4 regions of the Endothiovibrio diazotrophicus genome follow, and region 3 is predicted to be linked to each of the others. Evidence: predicted binding sites of a transcription regulator. Region 3 holds the regulator's gene; each other region holds the start of a gene.
What was found. The regulator sigma-54, encoded in region 3, starts transcription at its own class of promoters, with help from an activator protein. The targets are predictions, from matches to a motif close to TGGCANGNTNCNTGCTT.
Positions count from the first base shown of each region.

Region 1: the regulator sigma-54 is predicted to act here: its motif matches at 1,105-1,121, upstream of nifU (Fe-S cluster assembly protein NifU).
Region 2: the regulator sigma-54 is predicted to act here: its motif matches at 1,399-1,415, upstream of ACYQ2W_RS23530 (ammonium transporter).
Region 4: the regulator sigma-54 is predicted to act here: its motif matches at 3,168-3,184, upstream of ACYQ2W_RS04540 (flagellar basal body-associated FliL family protein).

Region 1 is NZ_BAAHXB010000017.1:7,597-12,937, forward strand. Features, by position in the region: gene ACYQ2W_RS06770 (ABC transporter substrate-binding protein) at 1-759, opposite strand, end outside; gene nifU (Fe-S cluster assembly protein NifU) at 1,201-2,055, shown strand; gene nifS (cysteine desulfurase NifS) at 2,241-3,446, shown strand; gene ACYQ2W_RS06785 (YcjF family protein) at 3,714-4,265, shown strand; gene ACYQ2W_RS06790 (YcjF family protein) at 4,753-5,268, shown strand.
Region 2 is NZ_BAAHXB010000149.1:1,980-7,320, reverse strand. Features, by position in the region: gene ACYQ2W_RS23530 (ammonium transporter) at 168-1,364, opposite strand; gene ACYQ2W_RS23525 (sensor domain-containing protein) at 1,849-4,269, opposite strand; gene ACYQ2W_RS23520 (dihydrolipoyl dehydrogenase family protein) at 4,567-5,341, shown strand, end outside.
Region 3 is NZ_BAAHXB010000009.1:50,835-56,175, reverse strand. Features, by position in the region: gene ACYQ2W_RS04330 (PTS sugar transporter subunit IIA) at 1-234, opposite strand, end outside; gene rapZ (RNase adapter RapZ) at 231-1,088, opposite strand; gene hprK (HPr(Ser) kinase/phosphatase) at 1,085-2,050, opposite strand; gene ptsN (PTS IIA-like nitrogen regulatory protein PtsN) at 2,047-2,520, opposite strand; gene hpf (ribosome hibernation promoting factor) at 2,579-2,872, opposite strand; gene ACYQ2W_RS04305 (RNA polymerase factor sigma-54) at 2,953-4,452, opposite strand; gene ACYQ2W_RS04300 (hypothetical protein) at 4,611-4,970, opposite strand; gene ACYQ2W_RS04295 (GAF domain-containing protein) at 5,305-5,341, opposite strand, start outside.
Region 4 is NZ_BAAHXB010000010.1:1,989-7,329, forward strand. Features, by position in the region: tRNA gene ACYQ2W_RS04510 (tRNA-Pro) at 38-114, shown strand; tRNA gene ACYQ2W_RS04515 (tRNA-Arg) at 166-242, shown strand; tRNA gene ACYQ2W_RS04520 (tRNA-His) at 276-351, shown strand; tRNA gene ACYQ2W_RS04525 (tRNA-Lys) at 407-482, shown strand; gene ACYQ2W_RS04530 (PilZ domain-containing protein) at 715-1,050, shown strand; gene ACYQ2W_RS04535 (methyl-accepting chemotaxis protein) at 1,135-2,874, shown strand; gene ACYQ2W_RS04540 (flagellar basal body-associated FliL family protein) at 3,246-3,758, shown strand; gene fliM (flagellar motor switch protein FliM) at 3,775-4,752, shown strand; gene fliN (flagellar motor switch protein FliN) at 4,772-5,218, shown strand; gene fliO (flagellar biosynthetic protein FliO) at 5,227-5,341, shown strand, end outside.

The DNA.
Region 1 (5,341 bases), on a different contig from region 3:
GCCGGTGACCCCCCAGTGGCTGATGATCGGCATCCGCTCGGCGGGCGGCAGGGCGGCCATTTCGCGCACCAGGATCGAGCCCTCGACGTCGTTGGCCACCACCACCAACGCCTCGGCGCCGGCGGCGCGCAGCGCGCGCAACTGATGCAGCAGGCTCTCCTCGCCCCAGTTGTACCACTGGTAGGTGGTGATCGCGGGGCGCGGGTGGATGGCGGAGAAGCGGCGTGCGGCGGCCTCGTTGCTGCGGCCCCAGCCGGTGTTGGGGAGCAGCAGGCCGACCCGCGCGGCCCCCTTGGCGGTCGCGTGGCGGAGCATCGTCGGCATCGCGTAGGCGTCGCGCAACGAGAGACGGAAGGTGTAGCTGGGGTGGTAGTCGTGATCGGTGATGCGGTCGGCCGAGCCCCACACGTCGGCGAGGATCACCTTCTCGCCATGCACCACGGGAAGCTGCTGCAGGAGCACCGGGCTGAAGCGACCGCCGAACACCGCCACCAGGTCCTGCTGTTGGGCGAAGGCGCGGATGTTGTCGATGCCGCGGGCCGGTACCGAGCGATTGTCGCTGGTGATCAGCGCCAGCGGGCGCCCGCCGAGCACTCCGCCGGCGGCGTTGATCTCGTCGATGGCGACGCGCATGCCCTGCTCGATGGCCCGGGCGGAGGTGCTGTTGTGGAGTCCGTAGGCGCCGTCGAAGCCAAGCAGTACCGGGCTCGGCGGGGCGGCCAGGGCGGGGAGGGTGAAGAGCAGTAACAGCAGGAGCATGGTGCGGCCTCGTCCGGTCGAGGAACGATGTACGAGGGGACGGAACGCCTGACTTTTGGCTACCCGGGCGGGGAGCTGGCTCCGCGGTTCGTTCCTGACCCCTTCTGAAAAGGCTAACCGGATATTACCGAATCTTCACCCGTGATGCCCGGTAGCCCCGACCTCCGGTCCGAAGCGAACGGGTGGGGAGGCGGGGGGCGACATCGCAACGGGACGCGCGGACCGGACGTATCTGTCGCAAAGCCTACAAAGCGTTCCACCGTCGTCGACATAAATACTCAAGTATTGTGCTGGGAGAGCGATTGAGTGTTTTTCAGATCAACGAGTTACGCCATGTCGGCCGGGTGGCACAACGCCTGCACCCGAGAGGGAAAGGGATCTTCTCTTTTCTGTCTTTTCTGTTTTTCGCGCCAGAATTCAACTTATTATGAGGTCGTCGCCATGTGGGATTACTCCGAAACGGTCAAAGAGCACTTCTTCAACCCGCGCAACGCCGGTGCGGTGGAGGACGCCAACGCGGTGGGCGAGGTGGGCTCCATCTCCTGTGGTGACGCGCTGCGCCTCACCCTCAAGGTGGACCCGGAGAACGAGACCATCATCGATGCCGGCTTCCAGACCTTCGGCTGCGGCTCGGCCATCGCTTCGAGTTCCGCGCTGACCGAGATCATCAAGGGGATGAAGCTCGACGAGGCGCTGAACGTCTCCAACCAGGACATCGCCGACTTTCTGGAGGGGCTGCCCCCGGAGAAGATGCACTGCTCGGTGATGGGCCGCGAGGCGCTGCAGGCGGCGGTGGCCAACTACCGCGGCGAGGAGTGGCACGACGACCACGAGGAGGGGGCGCTGGTCTGCAAGTGCTTCGGCATCGACGAGGTGATGATCGCCGAGACGGTGAAGGCCAACCGGCTGACCACCCTGGAGGAGGTGACCAACTACACCAAGGCCGGTGGCGGCTGCTCCTCGTGCCACGAGAAGATCGAGGAGATCCTCGCCTACTGCCTCGAAGAGATGCCCGAGCCGGAGCCCGAGCCGGCCCCGGCCCAGCTGACCAGCGTACAGCGCATGCGCCGTATCGAACTGGTGCTCGAATCGCTGCGCCCGCAGCTCCAGCGCGACCACGGCGACGTCGAGCTGGTCGAGGTGGACGGCGACAAGATCTTCGTCAACCTCACCGGCGCCTGTTCCGGCTGCCAGATGGCACAGATGACCCTGCAGGGGATCCAGCAGCGGCTGATCGAGGAGCTGGGCGAGCCGGTCAAGGTCCTCCCCGCCGCCCTGATGGGCAAGATCGCCTAAGAGTCGAAGAGTTTTCCGCAAATGAACGCGAATGAACGCAAATGGGACGCAAAGCATCTCCTGCGTGTTCTAGTTCATTGAGCGGAGCGTCTCTCCTCTTGTTTGCTGCGCCGCAGGCGCAATTCCCTCCTTTGCGTTTATTCGCGTTCATTTGCGGATAAATCTTACTCTTCAAGGAGCTCGCCATGAGCGACGACATCTATCTCGACAACAACGCCACCACCATGGTCGACCCGCAGGTGGTGGAGGCGATGCTGCCCTTCTTCACCGAGCAGTTCGGCAACCCCTCCTCGATGCACCGCTTCGGCGACAAGGTCGGTCGCGCCCTCAAGGAGGCGCGCAGCCAGGTGCAGCGGCTGGTCGGCGCCGAGCGCGACGACGAGATCGTCTTCACCTCCTGCGGCACCGAGGCCAACTCCACCGCGCTGCTCTCCGCCCTCGAGGCGCAGCCCGAACGCAAGGAGATCATCACCTCGGTGGTCGAGCACCCGGCGATCCTCACCGTCTGCGAGCACCTGGAGAAGAAGGGCTACACCATCCACCGCATCGAGGTGGACGGCCAGGGGCGCATCGACCTGGATCAGTACAAGGCGGCGCTCTCCGACCAGGTGGCGATCGCCTCGATCATGTGGGCCAACAACGAGACCGGCACCCTCTTCCCGGTGGAGGAGATGGCCGAGCTGGCCCACGCCAAGGGGGTGATGTTCCACAGTGATGCGGTGCAGGCGGTGGGCAAGGTGCCGATCGAGATCCACGGCACCAAGGTCGACATGCTCTCCCTCTCCGGCCACAAGCTGCACGCTCCGAAGGGGGTCGGCGCCCTCTACCTGCGCCGCGGCACCCGCTTCCGCCCGCTGCTGCGCGGCGGCCACCAGGAGCGCGGGCGCCGCGCCGGCACCGAGAACGCCGCCTCGATCGTCGGCCTCGGGATTGCCGCCGAGCTGGCCCAGGACTACCTGACCAACGGCGTCTGCCGCGTCTCCAAGATGCGCGACCGGCTGGAGGAGGGGATCCTCTCCCAGATCAGCCACGCCTTCGTCACCGGCGACCCGGCCAACCGGGTGCCCAACACCGCCAACATCGCCTTCGAGTACATCGAGGGCGAGGCGATCCTGCTGATGCTCAACCATGGCGGTATCGCCGCCTCCAGCGGCTCGGCCTGCACCTCCGGCTCGCTGGAGCCCTCCCATGTGATGCGCGCCATGGGCATCCCGTATACCGCCGCCCACGGTTCGGTGCGCTTCTCCTTCAGCCGCTTCAACAAGATGGAGGAGGTGGAGCGGGTGATCGCCGCGGTACCGCCGATCATCGAGCGTCTGCGCAAGCTGTCGCCCTACTGGAACGCCGACGGCCCGGTGCCGGCGGAGAGCTTCAGCCCCGCCTTCGCCTGATCCGCCGATTGCGCGTCCCCAACGCCGCCCCCGTCTTTTTTCGGGGGCGGTGTTGCTTTTGCAGCGAGCGCTCTCCGGCCCTCCGTTCTCTCGTTTCCGTGACCCGATCCCCCATCGCCCGGCAGACATTTGACCGGTCGGTTGATTCCGCTCCACTACATCTTGCATAGTGCGCGCTTCTTTGCGGCCCCGGGGGCGACTTGCTCGCTCGGGCGGGCGGCCTCCCGGACAATGCCGCCGCACTCGAATCGGGAGATCGGATCGTTCATGAAAAAGATTGTCGGCAGCACAGAGGGCTCCGCGTTTCGGGGCGGCGTTCACCCCGGCGCGATGGTGCGGCTCGAGCCCGGTACTCCGGGGGCCTCCGGCGGCATCGTCAAGACTCACGTCATCGCCTCCATGGCCATCGGCCTGGTGCCGCTGCCGCTGTTCGATGTGGTGGCCCTGGTGGGGGTCCAAGTGAAGATGGTCCACGCGCTGTGCAACGAGTACGGGGTTCCCTTCAGGGAGAATCTCGGTCGTTCGCTCATCGCCTCGTTGATCGGCGGCATGTTGCCGACGGCGACCACCGCCTCGCTGGCCAGCATCATCAAGATCCTCCCCGGTTTCGGCACGCTCGCCGGTGGTGCCAGCATGGCGATCCTCGGCGGTGCCCTCAGCTACGCCGTCGGCAAGGTGTTCATCCACCATTTCGAGCGCGGCGGGACGCTGATCGACTTCGCGCCCGACCGCTATCGTGACCGGCTTCGCGACGCCTTCGTGGAGGGGCGGGGGGTGGCGGTCGCGGCACGGGAGGGAGACGCCGCCGCGACGGAATGAGGGCGAGGTTTCACCGCCGCCGCATGCCTCGGAAGTTGAGCCGGGAAAAGAGCGGTCACGGCGGTTGCGAGTCAAGACTATTTATGCCTTTTATACGGCTCGAATGTGGCGTTTTGAATTGTCGGTAGTCGAAATAAATTAATGGTTCTCGGCGGAAGCGCTCGCCCCCCCACCAAGCGATGTGGTGGAGGGCGTCTTTCATGACAAGAAATGAACAAGAGATGAACAGGAAATAACACGCCGAGGAGCCTTTAAGCGCCGTTTCAGCCGGGTTTTCTGCGTTATTATGACCACTTATTCGCGACCGATCGGCGAAGTGGTATCTATTTTCAAAAAAATCCCGGTGGACCATTGATTCGAAATCACCCGCTTCGGATAATAGGCCGCGCCAACGACTGTTCGATCGCCATGGAATCCGCGCGGATCCCCTGCGTCGGGCCCCGTGTGCCGCCCACCCCAAGTTTTGTTTCAAGGAGAAGCGTTCGTCATGACCACCACTGCCAATTCCGCCACCGAGAGCACCGTTTCGCCCGCCGCTGCGGACGTATCCATGCATCGGGAACCCGCCCTCAACACGGTGAAGAGCTACGTCATCGCCTCCATGGCGGTCGGCCTGGTGCCGGTGCCCGTCCTCGACGTGGCGGCCCTGATCGGTATCCAGATGAAGATGGTTCACAGCCTGTGCAACGAGTACGGCGTGCCGTTCAAGGAGAAGGTCGGCCGCTCCATCATCACCTCGCTGATCGGCGGCATCCTGCCCACCGTGGCGACCGTTTCCCTGGCCAGCGTGGTCAAGATCATCCCCGGCTTCGGTTCGCTCGCCGGTGGCGCCAGCATGTCGATCCTCGGCGGCGCGCTCACCTACGCCGTCGGCCGGGTGTTCATCAGCCACTTCGAGAAGAACGGCACCCTCGACGACCTCGACCCCGCCCAGTACCGCGAAGACCTCAAGAGCGCGGTGGAAGAGGGCAAGGACGTCGCGGCGGCGGCCAAGGCCAGCTAAGCGGCGACTCTCCGCTCTTTCGCTAGCCCTAAGGGCCCGCGAAAGAATAACTTGCGGTTTTGGAACGCCGATC
Region 2 (5,341 bases), on a different contig from region 3:
CGCTCTGCGTCCTGCCGAACAGCACACCAATCGACCACGCCCGCCCTCCGTTCAACACGACGCAGAGCATCAAAAAAAGACGTTTCCACGCAGAGCGTGGGTACGAGACCCAAACCGCAGGCCGGGGCGGTAGCGCCGATCTGCGGTGACGTCTCCCTCTCCCCGCCTCAATCATTCGGCGGCGTGGCGGAGATGCGGTGAATGGTCAGGTCGGCCCCCTCGAACTCCTCCTCCTGGGTGAGGCGCAAACCACCCATCGCCGCGCGGATCAGGCCGTAGACCACGAAGCCGCCGACCAGGGCGATCGCCACTCCGAGCAGGGTGCCGACCAACTGGCCACCGAAGGAGACGCCGCCCATTCCCCCCAGCCCCTTCAGACCGAAGATCCCGGCGGCGATGCCACCCCAGGCGCCGCACAGCCCGTGCAGCGGCCAGACGCCGAGCACGTCGTCGATCCGCCAGCGGTTCTGCACCACGGTGAAGAGCCAGACGAACATCGCGCCGGCGACCACCCCGGTGACCAGCGCCCCCAGCGGGTGCATCAGGTCGGAGCCGGCGCACACCGCCACCAGGCCGGCCAGCGGGCCGTTGTGGATGAAGCCGGGGTCGTTCCGGCCGACCACCAGCGCGGCGAGGATGCCGCCGACCATCGCCATCAGCGAGTTGACCGCCACCAGCCCGCTGATCCCCTCCACCGCCTGGGCGGACATCACGTTGAAGCCGAACCAGCCGACGGTGAGGATCCAGGCGCCGAGGGCGAGGAAGGGGATGTTCGACGGCGGGTGGGCGTAGCACGCGCCGTCCTTGCCGTAACGGCCATGGCGCGGCCCGAGCAGCAGTACCGCGGCGAGCGCGATCCAGCCGCCCACCGCGTGGACCACCACGGAGCCGGCGAAGTCATGGAACGGTGCGCCGAAGGTCGACTCGATCCACCCCTGGACGCCGTAGTTGCCGTTCCAGGAGATCCCCTCGAACAGCGGGTAGACCAGCGCCACCACGACGAAGGTGGCGGTGAGCTGCGGCCAGAAGCGGGCCCGCTCGGCGATGCCGCCGGAGACGATCGCCGGGATCGCCGCGGCGAAGGTGAGCAGGAAGAAGAACTTCACCAGCTCATAGCCGTTGCGCTCGCTGAGCACCGGCGCCGGATCGAGGAAACCGACCCCGTAGGCCACCGCATAACCGATGAAGAAATAGGCGATGGTGGACGCCGAAAAGTCGGTGATGATCTTCACCAGGGCGTTGACCTGGTTCTTCTTGCGCACGGTCCCCACCTCCAGAAAGGCGAAACCGGCGTGCATGGCGAGCACCATGATGGCGCCCAACAGGACGAACAGGACGTCGATACCGGACTGCAAACTCTGCACTGATGCTTCCTCCGCGAAAAATTGCGCCCAAAGGAAGCACGAATCACGCCACACGCACCACAACATTACATTTCATGGGATTATGAAAATAGCTCCCGCCCCCAATTGATGCGATTGCACAATTTACGTGCATATCCACCATTAGTTGCCCCATATTTGCGCATGCAAAACACGAAGAACTACGACGGCTTCGGACAGTGGAATCCCGGAAGCGTGTGCCAGCCGAGATGCCCGGTTGCCTTGATGGAGGGTGCTTTTCTATACGAAGGACAAGAAGAGCGCGTTGGTTTCCACCCCACTCTCTTCCCGTGCCTTTAGGGGTGTGCCTTCGCTCGACACGGCGCCCGCAGGGCACCCTATAGGGCGCCCTGCGGGCGCCGTGTCGAACGAAACAGCCGCTGACAAACCCACTCAGGACAGGCAAACGATACACAACGCCTGCGTATTCAAACGGGCGGCCCAAACACTTCAGACAGATGGAATATCAGTTGGCGCCGAGCAGCGCCTCGAAGCGCTCGGCCGGCAGCGGCCGGGCGAGGTGGTAGCCCTGGGCGGCGTGGCAGTGGTGGCGCAGCAGGAAGTCGAGCTGCCCGGCGCTCTCCACCCCCTCGGCCACCACGTCCAGCTCCAGGCTCTGGCCAAGGGCGATCACCGCGCGGACGATGGCCGCATCGTCGGAGTCCTCGGTGAGCTCGCGGATGAACGACTGGTCGATCTTCAAGGTGGTGATGGGGAAGCGCTTGAGGTAGTTGAGCGAGGAGTAGCCGGTACCGAAGTCGTCGATGGCGATCGATATGCCGTGGCCGCGCAGGGCCTTCATCACCGCGATCGCCTGCTCCACGTCGGCCATCAGCATGCTCTCGGTGATCTCCAGCTCCAGTTGGCCCGGCGCCACCCCGGTCTCGCCGAGGATCGTCATGATCTCGTCGACGATCCGTGCGTCGCGCAATTGGCGCGCCGAGAGGTTGACCGCCACCCGCAGATCGGCCCCGAAGCGGCGGTTCCACCCGGCGGTGCGGCGACACGCCTCGGTGAGCACCCATTTGCCGATGGGCAGGATCAGCCCGGTCTCCTCGGCGCAGGGGATGAAGTGCGCCGGGGAGATCGGCGCCTCCCCCTCCCGCGGCCAGCGGATCAGCGCCTCCATGCCGATCATCCGTCCGTCGGCGATGCGGAACTTGGGCTGGTAGTGGAGTTCGAAGGCGTTCTCGCGCACCGCCCGGTGGAGGTCGTGGATCAGTGCCAGGCGGTGGTTGGCGCTGGCGTTCATCTCCGGGCGGAAGAAGCGGAAGGTGTTGCGGCCGCTGCCCTTGGACTGGTACATGGCCAGGTCGGCGTGCTTGCTGATCTCCTCCACCGTCGCCCCGTCCTCCGGGTAGAGGGCGATGCCGATGCTGGCGCCGATGTGGATCTGCCGCTCGGCGATGTGGAAGGGTTGGTGCAGCACCTCGAGGATCTGCTCGGCCAGGGAGCCGACCCGCGCCGGCTGTTCGAAGTCGCCGATCAGCAGGGTGAATTCGTCGCCGCCGAGGCGGGCGACGGTGTCGGAGCGCCGCGCGCGCTCCTCCAGCCGGCGCGCCACCTCCACCAGCAACTGGTCGCCGGCGGCGTGGCCGAGGGTGTCGTTGACGTCCTTGAAGCCGTCCAGGTCCAGGTACATCAGGGCCAGCGACTTCGCCGAGCGGCGGCACTGCTCCAGCTGCTGATGCAGCTGGTTGTGGAAGTGGATGCGGTTGGCCAGCCCGGTGAGGGAGTCGAAGTTGGCTTGGCGCCAGATCAGCTCCTCGGTCCGCTTGCGCTCGGTGATGTCGGAGAACACCGAGACGTAGTGGACCACCTCGCCGCGGGGGTTGCGGATGGCGTTGATGGTGAGCCACTTGAGGTAGACCCCGCCGTCCTTGCGCCGGTCCCAGATCTCCCCCTCCCAGTGGTCGGTCCGCAGCAGGGACTCCCACAGTTCACGGTAGAAATCGGCGCCGTGGCGACCGGAGGCGAAGATCTTGGGGTCCTGCCCGATCACCTCCTCGGGGAGATAACCGGTGATCCGCGAGGTGGCCGGGTTGATCGAGACGATCCGGTTGTCGGCATCGGTCACCACCACCGCCTGGTCCATGGTCTCGAAGACCCGTGCGGCCAGTTCCAGCCGATTCTCCTGGTCGACCTTCTCGGTGATGTCCTCGAAGAAGGCGAAGTAGCGCCCGCCGCGCACCTCGGCGTAGGTGGTGACCACCTCCACCGGCCACACCGTGCCGTCCTTGCGCCGATGGGCGGTGCGGAAGCGGGCGAAGCCGTCGCGGCGGATCTGCTCCAGGTGGGCGGTGGTATCGGCGGCGCTCTCCAGCGCCTCCAGGTCGGGGACACTCATCGTCAGCAGCTCGTCGCGGCGGTAGCCGGACTGGCGCACGTAGGCGTCGTTGACCTCCATCAGCCGCCCGCCGGCGCCCACCGCCCAGAAACCGAGCCCCGGGGTGCTGATCGCCGCCTCGTAGAGCTCCAGCCCCTCCTTCAGGCGCGCCTCGAAGCGCTTGCGTTCAGTGATGTCGCGCACCACGCCGAAGAAGACGATCCCGCCGTCAACCTGACACAAGCGGGCACTCACCTCCACCGGCAACACCGACCCGTCCTTGCTCTGGTAGGCGCTCTCGAAGGTCGCTAGCCCCCGCGCCATCACCTCTTTCGTGCGTTCCGGCACGAGGGCGGCGAACTCCGCCGTATCGAGGTCGAGCACGCTGCGCCCGAGCAGCTCCTCCTTCTCGTAGCCGAGCCGCCGGTGGAACGCCGGGTTACAGTCGACGATGACCCCGCTGACATCCACCACCACCACGCCGTCGTTCATCTCGGCGAACAGCAGCTGCGGGATGGCGTGGGGGGAGTCGAGACGTAGCGGGGGTACCGGACGGGTCACGGAAGCGCTCCACGGGCGAGGCATAAGGACAAGTCGCTGAAAATACTCTTTCGATCGGGAGAAATAAACCGACTACGCCGGTTGAGAATCGGACCACATGCGGCCCGCCGCGCCCGCGGGACAGGCATCCGATCCGCCGCGGGACCGGCCGGGGGAATTCGCGCTACAGCGGGGCGGCCGATTTCCCTACCATTCCCCCACGTCCCCGCCATCGATGAATCCGTCGACGCCGTTTCGGAGTACCTACAGCAAACACCCGCACCCGCGGCACGAACGCCCACCCACGGAACCCGCACGATGAACCGACGCCACCTCTCCCGCCTGCTCCTGCTCGCCCTGATCGCCGCCGCGGTGGCGCTCTTCTTCGCCCTCGATGTGGGCCACTGGCTCACCCTGGAACAGCTCCAGGCCCAGCGCGGGCGGCTGCTGGAGCTCTACCACACCCGGCCGGCCGCCTTCGTCGCCGGCTACATGGCGCTCTACATCGCGGTCACCGCCCTCTCGCTGCCGGGCGCCACGGTGATGACCCTGGCCGGCGCGGCGGTGCTCGGACTCGGGATGGGTGCGCTGGCGGTCTCGTTCGCCAGCACCATCGGCGCGACGCTGGCCTTCCTGGTGGCCCGCTTCCTCGCCCGCGACTACGTGCAGGAGCGCTTCCGCGAGCGGCTGGCGACGATCAACGCCGGCATCGAGCGGGAGGGTGCCTTCTATCTCTTCACCCTGCGGCTGATCCCGATCTTCCCCTTTTTCCTGATCAATCTCGCCATGGGGGTGACGTCGATCCGTACCTGGCGCTTCTTCGTGGTCAGCCAGATCGGCATGCTCCCGGGGACCCTGGTCTACGTCAACGCCGGCACCCAGCTGGGTCAGCTCAGCTCGCTCTCCGGCGTGCTCTCGCCGGGGCTGATCGCCTCCTTCGCCCTGCTCGGTCTCTTCCCGCTGGCCGCCAAACGGATCGTGGATTGGTTGAAGGGGCGGCGCGCCTACCGTGGTTTCACCCGGCCGCGACGCTTCGACCACAACCTGGTGGTGATCGGCGGCGGCGCCGCCGGGCTGGTCAGCGCCTACATCG
Region 3 (5,341 bases):
GGCGATGTTGCTCGGCGTGGAACCGTACATGTCGGTGAGCAGCAGCACGCCGTCGCCCTCGTCGAGGCCGGAGACCAACGCCTCGGCCCGCGCCTGGACCTGCTCCGGCGGGTCGTTCCTGGCCACCGCCAGGGTGACCGCGGTCAGCGGCATGCGCAGAAACATCGCCCGGACGGTGTCGAGCAACTCGTCACCGAGCCGGTTATGGGTGATCAACAACAGACCTACGCTCACGACAGCTCCCTATGGCGGGCCAGCACCTGGCCGCGATCGCAGCGGAAGTGGGCGGCCAGACGCTCCACCAGATAGACCGAGCGGTGCTGACCGCCGGTGCAACCCACCGCGATGGTGATGTAACTGCGGTTCTCCCGCGCGAAGCGCGGCAGCATCGATTCGAGAAAGCCGACCAGGTCGGTGAACAGGCCGTCCACCTCCGGTTCACCGTCGAGGAAACGGCGGACCGGCTCGTCGCGGCCGGTCTGCCCGCGCAGCTCCGGCTGCCAATAGGGGTTGGGCAGACAGCGCGCGTCGAAGACGAAGTCGGCATCGGAGGGGATGCCGCGCTTGTAGCCGAAAGACTGGAACTGGAGGGTGGGACCGGCGCGCACCGTCCCCTCGGCCCAGCGGCTGACCAGTTCACGCAGCTCGTGCAGGGTGGTGTGGGAGGTGTCGATGCAGTGGTCGGCGGCGCAGGCGATGGGCGCCAGCAGCCGCTGCTCCCGCTCCAGCGCCTCGGCCAGCGGCAGCTCCGCGCCGCGGGTCAACGGGTGGCGGCGGCGGGTCTCGCTGAAGCGGCGGATCAGGGTCTTCGGATCGCTCTGCAGAAACAGCAGGCGCAGCTCCAGACCCATCCCCTTGAGTCGCTCCACGGTCTCCGGGAAACGGGCCAGCTCCTCGGCACGGTTGCGGGCGTCGATGCCCACTGCACTGAGTTCGAGTGCCCCTTCGCCGGCCGCCATCCGGCCGGCGAAGGCCTCCAGCAGGGCCACCGGCAGGTTGTCGACGCAGTGGTAGCCGAGATCCTCCAGGGTGTGCATGGCGATGTGCTTGCCCGCCCCCGAGAAGCCGCTGACGATGACCAGCTTCACGTCCGCTCCCTGCCGCCCTCCGCACCCCGCTCGATCTCGCGGCGCTGGCGCTCGATGAAGTCACCGGCGGCATCGTAGCCGTTGTGGGAGAGGATATGGTTGCGCACGGCGCTCTCCACCAGCACCGCCAGGTTGCGTCCGGCGGCCACCGGCAGGGTCACCTCGGGGATCGGCTGGTCGAGCACCCGGCGGGTGCGGTGACTGCCGCGCAGGCGGTCGATGGCGAGCAGCCGCTCCTCGTCCATCGCCTCCAGGCTGACCACCAGGCCGAGGCTCTTGGTGCGGCGGATGGCGCTGTCGCCGAACATCTCACGGACGTTGAGCACCCCCAGCCCGCGCACCTCCATGAAGTCCTGCAACAGCTCCGGGCAGGAGCCGGTGATCATCTCCGGATTGGTGCGGGTGAACTCGGCGACGTCGTCGGCGATCAGCCGATGGCCGCGGGTGATCAGCTCCAGGGCCAGCTCGCTCTTGCCGCTGCCGTTGTCGCCGGCGATCAGCACGCCGACCCCCAGCACCTCCATGAACACCCCGTGGAGGGTGACCCGGTCGGCCAGCTCGCGGGAGAGATAGAACTGGGTGAGCGCGATCACCTGATGACCGCGGGACTCGGCACACAGCAGCGGCGTGGCGGTGGACTCGGCGCGCCGGCGGAAGTCCTCCGGCACCTCGCAGCCGCCGGCGACGATCACCATCCCCACCCGCGAGGAGAAGACCATGTCGAGGCTGTCGTCGCGGGAGTTGTCGCCGAGGGAGTCGAGGTGCTGCAACTCCTGGCGGTCGAGGACCTGGATACGGCAGGGGTGGATCAGGTTGAGGTGGCCCACCAGACAGCGGCCGGTCTCCAGCTCGGTGCAGTCGCCGACGATGCACGCCTCCCGCTGCCCGCCCTCCTCCCAGGAGAGCCCCAGCCGCCCGCGGAGGGCACGGTAGAGCTGCTCGGCGGTGACGGTGCGTTTCATTGCAGGGCGCTGGAGGCGGGCTGCCAGTCGACGATCAGGCGATAGAGCGAGGCGTCGTCGGCCGCCGCCCGCAGGGTGGCGCAGAACGGCTCGTCGCTGAACATCTCGGCCAGGGTGGAGAGGATCTGCAGATGTTCGTCGGTGTAGTGCTCGGGCACCAGGAGGAAAAACAGCAGGTCCACCGGCTGGCGGTCGATGGCATCGAAGTCCACCGCCTGCTCCAGGCGGACGAAGGCGCCGATGGCCCGGGCGATGCCCTTGACGCGGCCGTGGGGGATGGCCACTCCGTGGCCCATGCCGGTGGAGCCGAGCCGCTCGCGGCCGATCAGGCTATCGAAGATCTCCGCCTGGGTGAGGGCGTCGAGGTGGTTGGCGATCATCTCGCTGACCAGTTCCAACGCCCGCTTCTTGCTCCCTGCCTGAAGGGTCCGGGTGCTGCACTCCCGGCAGAGTAGTTCGCTCAGTTGCATGGTCTATGGCCCCTGGGAAGGGGACCCCGAGGCACGCCGCCACGGGGCCGAACCGTGGTTACTTGCGATGGTCGGTGAGCTTCTCTTTGTGCTTCTTGATCTGCCGGTCCAGCTTGTCGGCGAGGGCATCGATGGCGGCGTACATGTCCTCGTGCTCGGCGTCGGCGAAGAGATCGGCGCCGTTGACGTGGATGGTCGCCTCGGCCTTGTTGCGCAGCTTCTCCACGCTGAGCACCACATGCACGTTGGTCATCTGGTCGAAGTGACGCTCCAGCCGCTCGGTCTTCTCGTTGACGTAGTTGCGCATGGCATCGGTGATGTCCACGTGGTGGCCGGTCAGGTTCAGTTGCATCGGTCGAGACTCCTCAAGAATCGTTTTCGTATCGGTTGCGCCGAAAGAGGCGGCGATCCGTCCCCCGGCGGGAGGGCCGGCTATTGTAGCCGTTTCCGCTCGTTGGAGGCGGGGATATTCATCGCCTCGCGGTATTTGGCCACGGTGCGCCGCGCCACGTTGATCCCCTCGCCCTCGAGCATCTTGGCCAATTTGTTGTCGCTCAACGGCTTACGCGGCTCCTCGGCGGCGATCAGCTTCCTGATCCGGGCACGGATGGCGGTCGAGGAGGCCTCCCCGCCGTCGGCGGTGCCGACGTGGCTGGAGAAGAAATACTTGAATTCGAAGATGCCGCGGGGGGTGTGCATGAACTTCTGGGTGGTGATCCGCGAGATGGTCGACTCGTGCATCTCGACCGTCTCGGCCACATCACGCAGCACCAGCGGGCGCATCGCCTCCTCACCCTGCTCGAGGAACGCCTGCTGACGCTCGACGATGGCGGTGGCCACCTTGAGCAGGGTCTCGCTGCGGCTCTGCAGGCTCTTGATCAGCCAGCGCGCCTCCTGCAACTGCCCCTTCAGCTCGCCGCCGCCGGCCCGCCCGAGGAGGCTGGCGTAGTAGCTGTTGACGCGGATCTTGGGGGCCGCCTCGGGGTTCAGCTCGACCACCCAGCGCCCCTTCAGCTTGCGCACGAAGACGTCGGGGACGATGTATTGGGGGGCGGCCTGCTCGATCGCCGAGCCGGGGCGCGGGTTGAGGGTGCGCACCAGGTCGAGCACCTCGGAGAGCTGCTCCTCGGCCAGCTTCATCCGCCGCATCAGGGTCTTGAAGTCGCGGTTGCCGAGCAGCTCGATGTGCTCGCCGACCAGCGCCATCGCCTCGGTCCGCCACGGGGTGTCGGCGGGCAGCTGGCGCAGTTGCAACACCAGGCACTCGCCGAGGTCGCGGGCGGCGACGCCGGCGGGGTCCATCGCCTGGATCCGGCGCAGCACCGCCGCCACCTCGTCAGGTTCCACCTCCAGCCCCTGGTCGGCGAGCCCCTCGTGGAGCTCGTCGAGGGACTGCTTGAGATAGCCGTCCTCGTCGATGGCGTCGATGATCGCCTCGGCGATCGCCTCGTCGGTCTCGCTGAAGCGCGACAGCTCCATCTGCCACACCAGGTGGTCGCGCAGCGAACGGCCGGAGGTGTCGGCGTACTCGAAGACCCGCTCCTCCCCCTCGTCGTTGCGCGAGTAGGCGGTGGCGCCGTCGTAGACGTCCTCCCACACACTGTCCACCGGCAGGTCGTCGGGCATCGTGGCGTCGGACTCGAAGTCGCGCTCGCGCTCCTCGGCCGCGACCGGCGCCTCGAAGTCGTCGCCCGAGGAGGAGGACTCCTCCGCCGGCGCCTCCCGCTCCTGGCGGTTGCTCTCCGCCTCCGCCCCGGCGTAGCCCTCGATCTCGTCGTCCTCCCCCGATTCCAGCATCGGATTGCTCTCCAATGCCTGCTGCACCTCCATCTGCAGTTCCAGGGTCGAGAGCTGCAGCAGACGGATCGCCTGCTGCAGTTGGGGAGTCATGGTCAGGTACTGACCGAGCCGGAGTTGAAGCGACTGCTTCATGATACGAACCGAATATGCGTCATCGCCGCGGGGCCACCCTTACAAGAATCGGGCCCATTGTATGCCAAATCGTCGGATTTGGTTACGGCTACGCTACGCGGGTGGCGATGCCCCCCCCCCCGGGCATGGCCACAAGGTGCCACCTCCTTCGCACTGGGTCAGAGCCAGCGCACCGGCACCGGCAGGGGGGCCAACCAGCGCTCCGGCTTGGCGCAGAACTCCATGCCGAGACGGGCGTCGCAGGCGCAGCCGCCGCCGTGGCAGGCGAACAGCTCGGCCTCCTCGCCGCGGGAATCGAGCATCAGGTGGAGCTGTCCCTCCTCCTCCAGCGTGAGGATGCAGTGGATGCGCCCCGGCTCCTCGACGTCCTCCTCCAGGCGCAGCTCCCACTCGCCGAAACGGTGGGTCTCGCCGAAGGTCAGCGCCCGCGGATCGGTCAGCGCGTCGGCCAGGTCGTAGCGGACGAATCCGGGCAGGGTGGCGAGCAGTTCGTTGGGCAGCAAGCGGGGCATCATCATGGTCCTGGTCCTCCATCGGGGCCCGCAATGGCTGCGGGAGTGGAGGCAAGATTACCGACGCGCAACGCCCCGTCGTTGGGCGCCGGACAACATCGATTGGGCGCGATCCAACGGTTGGCGGCGGCCGGTCACTGGGGCCCAATTGCCGTTTGTTTGCGCCAAACCGTGGCGCGCCGGGGGGCACTTCGCCGGCAGGCCGGCGGGCATCGTCGGGGACGGGGCTTCGGTCACCACGGCGCGCGCGGCGCGCCCTATAGGGCGGCCTGCGGCCGCCGTGGCGAACGAAGGCAGTTCGCCGGCGGGTTGGCGCCCACCGACAAGGACGGAACCGCAATCACGCTGCGCTGGAGGCGCGCAGCGCCGCCAGGCGC
Region 4 (5,341 bases), on a different contig from region 3:
CGCGCCTGCCGTGAAGGGCTTACCGGCTACGGATACCCGGGGTATAGCGCAGTCTGGTAGCGCACCTGCTTTGGGAGCAGGGTGTCGGGGGTTCGAATCCCTCTACCCCGACCACATACCCCGCGCGCGGAGGGCTGCGCCCTCCGGGGTGATGGGTCAGAACATGCGCCCGTAGCTCAACCGGATAGAGCATCGGCCTTCTAAGCCGAGGGTTGCAGGTTCGAGTCCTGCCGGGCGCGCCATCTCTCCGGCAGGCGACAGGATTGGTTTCTATGGTGGGCGTAGCTCAGCTGGTAGAGCTCCGGTTTGTGGTACCGGCGGTCGTGGGTTCGAAACCCATCGCTCACCCCATATTTGAAACGGTTGAGTTGGTCGGGCGCTTGCGCTAAACTCGCCGTCCTCTTTCGGGCTGTTAGCTCAGTTGGTAGAGCAGGTGACTCTTAATCACTAGGTCCGGGGTTCGAGTCCCTGACAGCCCACCATCCATGGAAAGGCCCGTACCCCTTCGGTACGGGCCTTTTTCTTTGGCGCTCCCCGGGCGCGCCTTTCTCACCTCCGCTCTTCGACCCTTGTTTGCGTCGAATATACGTAGATCGGCGGGGTTTCTATCCGTATAGTTACCGGCTGGTACCACACTGCTGCACGTTGTCAGGGATTGGCGAGGGTGGCGCGGGTGGTCGTTGTGGCGGATGGCATTCGAGGTTTGATCAAGCGATGAGTGAGCGCAGAGCGGCTCCGCGGGTGCCAATCGACCGGCGGGTGGGGATTGTCCAGAGCGACGGTGAGGTGGTCTACGGGCGTGCCTCCGATCTCTCCATGGGGGGGGTGTCGGTGAAGTGTCGGCATAGCGCCGACGTGGGGCGGGCCTTCGATATCTTCTTCCAGCTCGACCACGGCGTGCGTGCGAGGCGCTTCGAGGCGCGGGCCAAGGTGGTCTATGTCCACTACATCGGCAACGAGCACCTGCATCGGCTGGGTATGCAGTTCCTGGAGTTCAAGGGGGATAGCCGGGAGATCCTCTCGCAGTTCGTCAGCGATCGGTTGAGGTAGGGCCGCGTCCGTCGTGCGTCGGACGATATATGGTATAAGGGCCCGCGTATTCGAGGTCGCTCATTTCAGAAGGCGCTACAGATAATGAAGAAGGTCGATTCCGTCGGTTTCCGCATCATCACCATCGTCGCCGCGCTGACGGTGTTGCTGATCGCCGTGTTGTTCACCGCCTACATCAAGGTCCAACAGGAGAGCGTCGTCGACGGTGAGGTGAGGGGGGCGCGCAATCTGATCCTGATGGCCGAATCGGTGCGCGAGGGGATGGCCGGCAAGTGGCGCATGGGGCTCTTCTCCACTGAGAAGTTGCGCGATCTCCAGTACACCTCGGAGAAGGACCGGCGCAACAAGATCCTTGCCGCGGTGCCGGTGGTGGCGGCGTGGGAGGCGGCCAAGGCGAAGGCGGCGGAGGGGGGCTTCGAGTTTCGCACCCCGCGGGCCGGTGCGCGCAACTCCGACAACGAGCCCGACGCGGTGGAGGCGCGGGCGCTCAAGTATTTCGAGAGCAACCGTTCGGCTTCCGAATACTACGTGGTTGACGAAGGTATGAATGCGGTGCGCTATTTCCGGCCGGTGCGCCTGGAGAAGCAGTGCATGGTGTGCCACGGTGACCCCGCCACCGCGAAGACGCTGTGGGGGCGTGACGACGGCAAGGATATCCTCGGTTATCCGATGGAGAACAAGCGCCCGGGGGATCTGCATGGCTCCTTCGAGGTGATCCGCCCGCTGACCGATGCGGATGCGGCGTTGCGCTCCCATCTGATGCAGGGGACGGTGATCGTGGTGGTGCTGCTGGTGCTCACCTTGTCGGTGATCTGGCTGCTGCTCAACCGGCAGGTCTCGCGGCCGATCCGCGAGTCGGTGGAGCGGATGGTGCGCGCCCAGGACGAGGGGGATTTGGCGTTCCGTCTCGACGAGCGTTCGAAGGGGGAGCTGGGTGATCTGGCGCGCGGCTTCAACCGCTTCCTTGCCCGCGTGCAGGGGGTGATGGGGGAGGTGGTCGGTTCCTCGGCGCAATTGGCGGCGGCGGCGGACCAGCTCCATGCGGTGACCCGTCAGACCAGTGCCGGGCTGGAGCGTCAGCACTCCGAGACCGATCAGGTGGCCACCGCCATGACCGAGATGTCGGCCACCGTGCAGGAGGTGGCGCGCAACACCGGTTCGGCGGCGGAAGCGGCCCATCAGGCGGAGAGCGAGGCGCAGAACGGGCGCCAGGTGGTCGACCAGACCATCGAGGCGATCGACCGGTTGGCCACCGAGGTGGAGAAGGCGGCGGGGGTGATCCACCAGTTGGAGACCGACAGCGCGGAGATCGGCACCATCCTCGACGTGATCAAGGGGATTGCCGAGCAGACCAACCTGCTGGCGCTGAACGCGGCGATCGAGGCGGCGCGGGCCGGCGAGCAGGGGCGCGGTTTCGCGGTGGTGGCCGACGAGGTGCGCACGCTCGCTTCGCGCACCCAGAAGTCGACCGAAGAGATCCAGCAGATGATCGAGAAGCTGCAGGCCGGCGCGGGGCAGGCGGTGAAGGTGATGGAGGAGGGGCGCGCCCAGGCGGAGTCGAGCGTGCGCCAGGCGGCGGCGGCCGGCGAGTCGCTGCAGACGATCACCCGGGCGGTCTCCACGATCACCGACATGAACACCCAGATCGCCTCGGCGGCGGAGGAGCAGACGGCGGTCGCCGAGGAGATGAACCGCAACGTGGTCAACATCACCAGCGTCGCCGACGAGACCGCCAACGGCGCCAGCCAGACCGCCTCGGCCAGCGAGCAGTTGGCGGGGTTGGCGCACAAGCTCCAGTCGCTGGTCGGCCAGTTCAAGATCTGAATCCGGTAGCCCGTCATATTCGTTGACAGATTGCCAGGCGCCTGTCGGGCGCACTGATATGCGCGGACCCTCGCCTCGGCGGGGGTTCGTTGTTTTTCGTCCCCTTGCCATGCCCCCCCCGCTCACGGGAGAATGCCGCATTTCCGCCGTCCCCGACCGGATGGCGTCAAACCTTCGGCGCAGAAGGGTGTCGAAGGCGTAATCAAGACCCAACTCAATGACGGAATTTCTTTCCCGCCCCCCGGCCGCGGCCCGCAGGGCTCGCGGCCGGGGGGCGGGAAAGAAATTCCGTTTGGCGCGACCATTGCTTCGTGGGGTAAGGCGCTTGAACCACCGGCCCCGCGGGGCCGTCTACGAAGAGGATCGGGAAGATGGCGGAAGATGAGATCCAGCCGGAAGGCGGCGGCAAGAACAAGAAGAAGCTGATCATCATCATTGCCGTGGTGGCGGTGGTGCTGCTCGTCAACGTGGTGGCGATGTTCTTCATCGTCCAGGCGATGAAGGGGGATGAGAAGGCGGCGGTGGCGGCGGCGGAGGCGGCCAAGCAGGAGACGCCGGCCAACGCCAAGCCCCATTACGTCTCCCTCGACCCGCCCTTCGTGGTCAATTTCGAGGATCAGAGTCTGGTGCGCTTCCTCCAGGTGACCGTGGAGGTGATGACCCGGGATCCGGCGATGGTGGCGGAGATCGAGCACCACATGCCGCGCATCCGCAACTCCCTGGTGCTGCTCTTCAGCAGTCAGAACTACCAGACCCTGAGCACCCGCGAAGGGAAGATCCAGATTCGCAAGCAGGCACTTACCGAGGTCCAGAGCATCCTCAAGGAGCGCACCGGCAAGCCGGGTGTGGAGGCGATCTACTTCACCAGTTTCGTGATGCAGTAAGAGCGAAGTGCACTAAATGGCCGTCAACGACCTTCTGTCGCAGGAAGAGATCGATGCCCTGCTCCACGGCGTCGACAGCGGCGATGTGGAGACCGAGGCGGAGGAGGAGCTCGAAGGCGAGGTCCGTGCCTACGACTTCGCCAGCCAGGACCGCATCGTCCGCGGTCGCATGCCGACCCTGGAGATGATCAACGAGCGGTTCGCACGCCACTACCGCATCAGTCTGTTCAGCATGCTGCGCCGCTCCGCGGAGATTGCGGTGGGCGGCGTGCAGATGGTCAAGTTCTCGGAGTACGTCCACAGCCTCTACGTGCCGACCAGTCTCAACCTGGTGCGGATCAAGCCGTTGCGCGGCACCGCGCTGTTCGTCATCGACCCGAAGCTGGTCTTCGTGGTGGTGGACAATTTCTTCGGCGGCGACGGTCGTTTCCACGCCAAGATCGAGGGGCGCGAGTTCACCCCCACCGAGCTGCGGGTGGTGCAGATGATGCTCCGTGAGGTGTTCAAGGACCTCAAGGAGGCGTGGGCGCCGGTCATGGACGTGGACTTCGAGTACATCAACTCGGAGGTCAACCCCCAGTTCGCCAACATCGTCAGCCCTACCGAGGTGGTGGTGGTCTCCACTCTCCACGTGGAGCTGGAGGGGGGCGGTGGGGACATGCACATCACCATGCCCTACTCCATGGTGGAGCCGATCCGCGAGCTGCTCGACGCCGGCATCCAGTCCGACCGTACCGATACCGACGAGCGCTGGACCACCGCGCTGCAGGAGGAGATGAAGGAGGCGGAGGTGCGGCTCTCCAGCATGTTGACCGAGACCACCCTGCGGCTCGGCGACATGGTCAACATGAAGGCGGGCGACGTGATCCCCATCGAGATGCCGGAGACGGTCACCATCCGCGCCGAGAACATCCCGATCTTCCGTGGGCGGTTGGGTGTCTCGCGGGGCAACATGGCGATCAAGGTGACCGAACGGGTAAAACTTCGCGAGTGAGCGAGAGGTTAAGTGGACCATGAGTGAAGAGATCGACGACGCGGCTCTGGCCGACGAGTGGGCCGCGGCGCTGGCCGAGGCCGGCGAGGAGGGGGACCCGGCCGCCGCCGACGCGTTGGCCGACATGCAGGCGCCGGCCCCGGAGGTGCAGCGGGCCCCGTTCGATGACCTGGAGCCGGATCCCGGCGCGGGGATCCCGGAGAACGACGTCAATCTGGATGTGATCATGGACATCCCGGTGACCATCTCCATGGAGGTGGGTTCCACCCACATCCCGATCCGCAACCTGTTGCAGCTCAATCAGGGCTCGGTGGTCGAGCTGGATCGGTTGGCCGGCGAGCCGCTGGACGTCACGGTCAACGGGACCCTGATCGCCCATGGCGAGGTGGTGGTGGTCAACGAGAAGTACGGTATCCGCCTCACCGATGTGATCAGTCCGCAGGAGCGGATCAAGAAGCTCAAGTAGGGGGCGTGATGAGTCGTCGCGGTTGGGTTGGCAGGGTGGCGGTGGCTGCGGTCGGTTGGCTGCTGGTCGCCGTGTGTTTTGCCGCCGAGCCGGTTTCCACGCCCGCCGCCGTTCGATCCGATG